Regions from separate parts of the Ottowia oryzae genome, predicted to be linked through region 2. Evidence: riboswitches for the same ligand, from Rfam matches in the RefSeq annotation. Region 2 holds a riboswitch; the other holds the start of a gene.
What was found. A riboswitch is a leader RNA that binds a small molecule or an ion and turns the genes downstream of it on or off. The one in region 2 is predicted to bind S-adenosylhomocysteine.
Positions count from the first base shown of each region.

Region 1: it holds a riboswitch for S-adenosylhomocysteine, as region 2 does, so the genes downstream of both, ahcY (adenosylhomocysteinase) here and metH (methionine synthase) in region 2, are expected to answer to the same signal.

Region 1 is NZ_CP027666.1:101,234-104,637, forward strand. Features, by position in the region: gene ahcY (adenosylhomocysteinase) at 1-1,404, opposite strand, end outside; S-adenosyl-L-homocysteine riboswitch at 1,489-1,577, opposite strand; gene C6570_RS00480 (YjfI family protein) at 1,768-2,184, shown strand; gene C6570_RS00485 (PspA/IM30 family protein) at 2,216-2,962, shown strand; gene C6570_RS00490 (hypothetical protein) at 2,992-3,357, shown strand.
Region 2 is NZ_CP027666.1:610,538-613,941, forward strand. Features, by position in the region: gene C6570_RS02860 (amino acid ABC transporter ATP-binding protein) at 1-274, opposite strand, end outside; gene C6570_RS02865 (amino acid ABC transporter permease) at 261-914, opposite strand; partial or broken gene C6570_RS02870 (ABC transporter permease subunit) at 917-1,270, opposite strand; S-adenosyl-L-homocysteine riboswitch at 1,608-1,682, shown strand; gene metH (methionine synthase) at 1,741-3,404, shown strand, end outside.

The DNA of each region.
Region 1 (3,404 bases), 510 kb from region 2:
CGCCTTGCTCACGCCGATGTACTTGGCCTGCTCGGTCGTCAGCTCAGTCAGCTTGGCGTTCAGCTTGGCCAGTTGCAGGCGCGCGACCTTCTCGTCCAGGTGCTTGGGCAACACATACACCTGGCCGACTTCGTACGCGTCGGGGCGGGTGAACAGCTCGATCTGCGCGATGGTCTGGTTGGCAAAGCTGCTGCTCATCACGTAGCTGGGGTGGCCGGTGGCGCAGCCCAGGTTCACCAGGCGGCCCTTGGCCAGCAGGATGATGCGCTTGCCACCGGGGAAGATCACGTGGTCCACCTGAGGCTTGATCTCTTCCCACTTGCACTTGGCCTCCAGGCCAGCCACGTCGATCTCGTTGTCAAAGTGACCGATGTTGCAGACGATGGCCTGGTCTTTCATGGCCTTCATGTGCTTGTAGGTGATGACGTCCTTGTTGCCGGTGCAGGTCACAAAGATGTCGGCCAGCGGCGCGGCGTCTTCCATGGTGACCACGCGATAGCCTTCCATGGCGGCCTGCAGCGCGCAGATCGGGTCCACCTCGGTCACCCACACCTGGGCGCTCAGTGCGCGCAGCGCCTGCGCACTGCCCTTGCCTACGTCGCCGTAGCCGCAGACCACAGCGACCTTGCCGGCCACCATCACGTCGGTAGCGCGCTTGATGCCGTCCACCAGCGATTCGCGGCAGCCGTACAGGTTGTCGAACTTCGACTTGGTGACGCTGTCGTTCACGTTGATGGCGCGGAACATCAGCGAACCGGCGGCCGACATTTCCTTCAGGCGGTGCACGCCGGTGGTGGTTTCTTCGGTCACGCCCAGGATCTCAGCGCTCTTGCGGCTGTACCAGGTGGCGTCTTCCTTGAGCTTGGCCTTGATCGCGGCAAACAGCACCTTTTCTTCTTCGCTCTTGGGGTTGGCGAGAACCTTGGGGTTGGTCTCGGCCTGCTTGCCCAGGTGCATCAGCAGCGTGGCGTCGCCGCCGTCGTCCAGGATCATATTGGGGCCTTCGCCCTTGCTGCCTTTCTTGCCGAATTCAAAGATGCGGTGGGTGTAATCCCAGTAATCCTTGAGCGATTCGCCCTTGATGGCGAACACCGGCGTGCCGCTGGCGGCAATGGCGGCGGCGGCGTGGTCTTGCGTGCTGAAGATGTTGCAAGAAGCCCAGCGCACGTCGGCGCCCAGCGCCTGCAGCGTCTCGATCAGCACGGCCGTCTGGATCGTCATGTGCAGGCTGCCGGTGATGCGGGCGCCTTTCAGCGGCTTTTTCTTGGCAAATTCGTCGCGAATGGCCATCAGACCGGGCATCTCGGTCTCGGCAATGGCGATTTCCTTGCGGCCCCACGGGGCGAGGTTGATGTCGGCGATGGCCGAATCGGCGGACACGGGGTTTTTCAAGCGGGCGTTCATCGGTTGGTCCTGTGGCCATGAAGGCCGGTCAAAGAAACAAACCACTGAAGCGAGGCTTCGACAGAAAACTCACCACGCCTGTTCAGTGGGTGAGCGTCGTTGCGAAATGCGTTCCCGAGCCTCACGCCGTGGCTGCCTGTGCGGCACCCGGCGCTGCAACGCCCCTCGGGGAATGGCCGCAAGTATACCCGCCGGCGCGCCGTCCCACCGTTCAGCCAGCGCAAATGGGCAACGGGATTTTCGACATGACATGTCAAAAGTGCTTGACATGACATGTCAGTATTTGCACACTGGAGTCACAAGAAAAATCCCTGCCGCCGCACCCGCCCGGCAGCCCAGAGCCCGCCACCAAGGAGGACGCGCATGAACAACCTGTTCAACCAACTGAGCAACCTGGACACGCTGCTGTCCGCGCTGATGGGCGGCGTAGGTGTGCAGATTCAGCCCATCGCTGGTGATGTGCCGGTGATCCAGGTCAGCATCGAAGGGCGGCAGGAGCTGCCCATCTTCGTCACCTGCTCGGACGCGCAGACCATCTGCCTGTGCTACCTGTGGACCGACGACGACGTGGTGCCCGAGCGCCGCGCCGAACTGCACTCTGCCCTGCTGGACCTGAACCCGTCCGTGCCACTGTCGGCCTTTGGCCGCGTGGGCACGCGATACGTACTCATCGGTGCCCTGTCGTACGGCGCCCGCGCCGAAGACGTGGCGCACGAAGTCGCCGTGCTGAGCGACAACGCCCTGGACGCCCTTGACGCGCTGGCCGATTACCTGCGCTGAAGCCCCCAACCGAACCCACTGGAGCCCCGCCATGTCCGTCATCAAAAAACTCGTCACCCTGCTGCGCGGCAGCGCCCGCGAAATCGGCCAGAGCGTGGTGGACAGCAACGCCACCCGCATCTATGAGCAGGAAATCGTCGACGCCAAGGCCAGCATCGCCGAAGCCAAGACCGAACTGACCTCGGTGATGGCCAAAGAGATGCAGTCCGCACGCGAGATCGAGCGCATCCAGGGCGACATCCGCCGCCAGGAAGATCTGGCGCTGCAGGCGCTGGAGAAAACCGAGGACGGCCTGGCCTTGAAGGTGGCCGAACGCGTGGCCGGGCTAGAGGCGGAGCTGCAAGCGCAAACGGCGTCGCACGCCGGTTTTGCGGTGCAGGTGTCGCGCCTGAAGGACTTGATCAAGGCGGCCGAAGGGCGCGTGCGCGAACATGAGCGCGAGATCGGCATCGCCAAGACCACCGAAAGCGTTTACCGCGCCACGCAATCCATCTCGGACAACATCGGCAGCACTGGCTCTAAGCTGACCAGCGCCCGCGAGTCACTGGAGCGCATCAAGAAGCGGCACGAGGACCTGGCCGACCGCATGGCCGCCGCTGAAGCGCTGGAGAAAGAGTTCGGCCACAAGGCGCTGGACAACGAGCTGGCTGCGGCGGGCATTGGCGACAACGACAAGAGCCGCGCGCAAGCGGTGATGGCGCGGCTGCGCGCCCGCCAGGCTGCGCCCGCCTCAGCCGCATCGCCCGTCACGGGCAACGGCGACACGCCGTCCGCCTGAACACCCGAGCCGCCGCAGCGCGCCCCAGCATGAGCCCCGTCCCACCGGCCCCGCCGCGCAGCAAGCCCCAGCGCTGGCAGCGCTCCGACCGCGCGCTGGAAGCGGTGCAGGTGGCCTTCGATGTCGAAGAAGCGGTGCTGGAGGCCATTCGCGTGGCGGCGTTTCACGACAACGTGTCCACGTCGCAACAAATCCGCAGCGTGCTGGGCCTGCCAGTGGCGGCGCGCCCTAAGCGCCCCAGGCTGACCGTGACGCTGGACGCCTCGGACTACGCGATGCTGGCCGAACGCTACGGCCTGTCGCCCGACGACCGCCTGGGCATCAAAGAGGCGGCCACGCAAGAGTTGATTGCCTTCGTGCCGCCCCGCCCGGCGCCCAAGAAACGCAAAAGCTGACCCAACCACCGCCATTCACCTTCGCAACCCCCGACCCAGCCAGCCGC
Region 2 (3,404 bases):
TGAACTGCTGGAAGACCATGCCCACGTTCATGCGCAGCGCGCGCAGCTGCGCGGGCGTGGCCTCGGCGCCCTTGAGCACCGCGTTGTCCACGACGATCTCGCCCTGGTCGATGCGTTCCAGCCCGTTCACCGATCGCAGCAAGGTGCTCTTGCCCGAACCGCTGCGGCCGATGATGGCGACCACCTGGCCGCTTTGCACCTGCAGGTCCACGCCCTTGAGCACGTGGTTCTGGCCAAAGTGCTTGTGCACCGAACGAACGTCAACGAGCGGCATTGAGTTTTTTCTCCAGGTGGCTGGCGGCCATGGACAGCGGCCAGCACAGAATGAAATAGCCGGCAGCGACCAGCCCGTAGATGAGGAAGGGCTGGAACGTGGCGTTGGCCAGCATCGAGCCGATCTTGCTCAGCTCGGTCATGCCGATGATGGACGCCACCGCCGTGCCCTTGACGATCTGCACCGAAAAGCCCACGGTGGGCGCCACCGACAAGCGCAGCGCCTGCGGCAGCACCACGTGGCGCATCTGCTGCACATAACCCATGGCCAGGCTGGATGAGGCTTCCCATTGGCCGCGCGGCACGGCCTCGACGCTGCCGCGCCACACTTCGGCCAGGTAGGCGCTGGTGTACAGCGTCAGCCCAATGGCCGCCGCCGTCCACGGCGAGATGCTGTAGCCGGCCATGGACGCACCGAAGAACACCAGGAACATCTGCATCAGCAGCGGCGTGTTCTGAAACAGCTGGATGTACCCGCGGCTGATGCGGCGCGCCAGCGGCCAGTGGCCCAAGCGGGCGAACAGCACCAGCAGGCCCATCGCGCCGCCCAGCACGAAGGCCAGCAGCGACAGCAGCAGCGTGGCCAGCAGGCCTTCGAACAGCTTGGCCAGGATCGGCATCAAGGGGATGTCGGCGATCATGATCAATGCGCCTGTTGGGCCACGGCCTGCGGCGCCCGCTGCCGCTTGAGCGCGGGGCGACCGACAACCCAGCGCTGGCCCGCCCACGTCAACACATGGCGCAGGAACCACGCCAGCAGGAAGTACATGGCGGTGACCACCAAGTAGGTTTCAAACGCGCGGAAGTTGCGCGACTGGATGAAGTTGGCGGCAAAGGTCAGATCCTGCGCGGCAATCTGCGACACCACCGACGTGCCCAGCATGACGATGACGATCTGGCTGGTGAGCGCCGGCCACACGCGCTGCAGGGCCGGGCGCAGCACCACGTGGCGAAAGTACGCCCAGCGCCCCATGCCCAGGGCGTTGGCGGCCTGAACATGCACAAACTCCTTGAAAACGAATCAGCCAACGCGGGCGCCTGCAGCGGCGAACGGTGCGGCCAGCGCCTGCAACCACCACCCACCGCCGCCAAGCGGATCGGGCCCAATGCGGCAGCTGTTGCGAGATTCATGCCAGCCCCGCGCCGCCGGGCGTGAATGCGCTGCGCCCGCGCCGACGGCGGGCCACGCCCCGCCACCGTGCGCACCCACGGGCGACCCGGCTTGGTGCATCGCGCACCAAAGGCGACCGCGCCGCAGGCGTGCGCGTACGTGCTGCATAGCGCCCCCGCGTGCACGAACTACGCAACAGGCGCAGGCAACATAAAATCACCGGTTACCCAAGGAGCGCTGCAGCGACCGCCCACGTCGCCAGGCTTGGGCCGCATTCACTCAACGGCGCTCACCTGAACTGTTTCGTGCCCCCACAGGTGAGCCCCATGAACGCCGCTGCTTTGACCCCCCCACCCATGCGCCTGGCCGGCTTGGAGCCGGTGCAGATCGACGCCGGCTCCCTCTTCGTCAACGTGGGCGAGCGCACCAACGTCACCGGTTCCAAAGCCTTCGCGCGGATGATCCTGAACGACCAGTTTGAGGAAGCCCTGTCGGTGGCGCGCCAGCAGGTGGAAAACGGCGCGCAGGTGGTCGACGTCAACATGGACGAAGCCATGCTGGATTCGGAAGCGGCGATGGTGCGCTTTCTGAACCTGATGGCCAGCGAGCCCGACATCGCCCGCGTACCGGTGATGGTCGATTCCAGCAAATGGAGCGTGATCGAAGCGGGCCTGCGCTGCCTGCAGGGCAAGGGCATCGTCAACTCGATCAGCATGAAGGAGGGCGTGGAGCCCTTCAAGCACCACGCGCGCCTGATCAAGCGCTACGGCGCCGCCGCCGTGGTGATGGCGTTCGACGAGCAAGGCCAGGCCGACACCTACGCGCGCAAGGTGGAGATCTGCGAGCGCGCCTACCGCATCCTGGTGGACGAGGTGGGCTTTGCGCCCGAAGACATCATCTTCGACCCCAACATCTTTGCCGTGGCCACCGGCATCGAAGAGCACAACAACTACGCCGTCGAATTCATCGAGGCCACGCGCTGGATCAAGCAGAACCTTCCCGGCGCCAAGGTGAGCGGCGGCGTCAGCAACGTGTCGTTCAGCTTCCGCGGCAACGACCCGGTGCGCGAGGCGATCCACACCGTGTTCCTGTACCACGCCATCCAGGCGGGCATGGACATGGGCATCGTCAACGCGGGCATGGTGGGCGTGTACGACGACCTGGACGCCGAGCTGCGCGAGCGCGTGGAAGACGTGGTGCTGAACCGCCGGCCCGACGCCGCCGAGCGCCTGCTGGAGATCGCCGAAAGCGCCAAGGGCGCCGCCAAGGACGACAGCAAGAAGCTGGAATGGCGCGGCACGCCCGAGCACCCCAAGACGGTGAATGAGCGGCTGAGCCACGCGCTGGTGCACGGCATTACCGACTTCATCACCGAAGACACCGAAGAGGCCTACCAGCAGGTGCTGGCCAAGGGCGGGCGCCCGCTGCACGTGATCGAAGGGCCGCTGATGGACGGCATGAACATCGTGGGCGACCTGTTCGGCGCGGGCAAGATGTTCTTGCCGCAGGTGGTGAAGTCGGCCCGCGTGATGAAGCAGGCCGTGGCGCACCTGATTCCCTACATCGAGGAAGAAAAGAAGCGCGACGAAGCCGCCGGGCGCGACGTGCGCAGCAAGGGCAAGATCGTCATCGCCACCGTCAAGGGCGACGTGCACGACATCGGCAAGAACATCGTCACCGTGGTTCTGCAGTGCAACAACTTCGAGGTGGTGAACATGGGCGTGATGGTGCCCTGCCACGAGATACTGGCGCGCGCCAAGGTGGAGGGCGCCGACATCGTGGGCCTGTCGGGCCTGATCACGCCCAGCCTGGAAGAGATGCAGTACGTGGCTGGCGAGATGCAGAAGGACGAGCACTTTCGCATCAAGAAGATTCCGCTGCTAATCGGCGGGGCCACCACCAGCCGCGTGCACACCGCCGTCAAGATCGCGCCGCACTATGAAGGCCCGGTGGTCTACGTACCCGACGCCTCGCGCAGCGTGGGCGTGGCGCAGGGCCTGCTGGGCGACCAGGCGGCGCA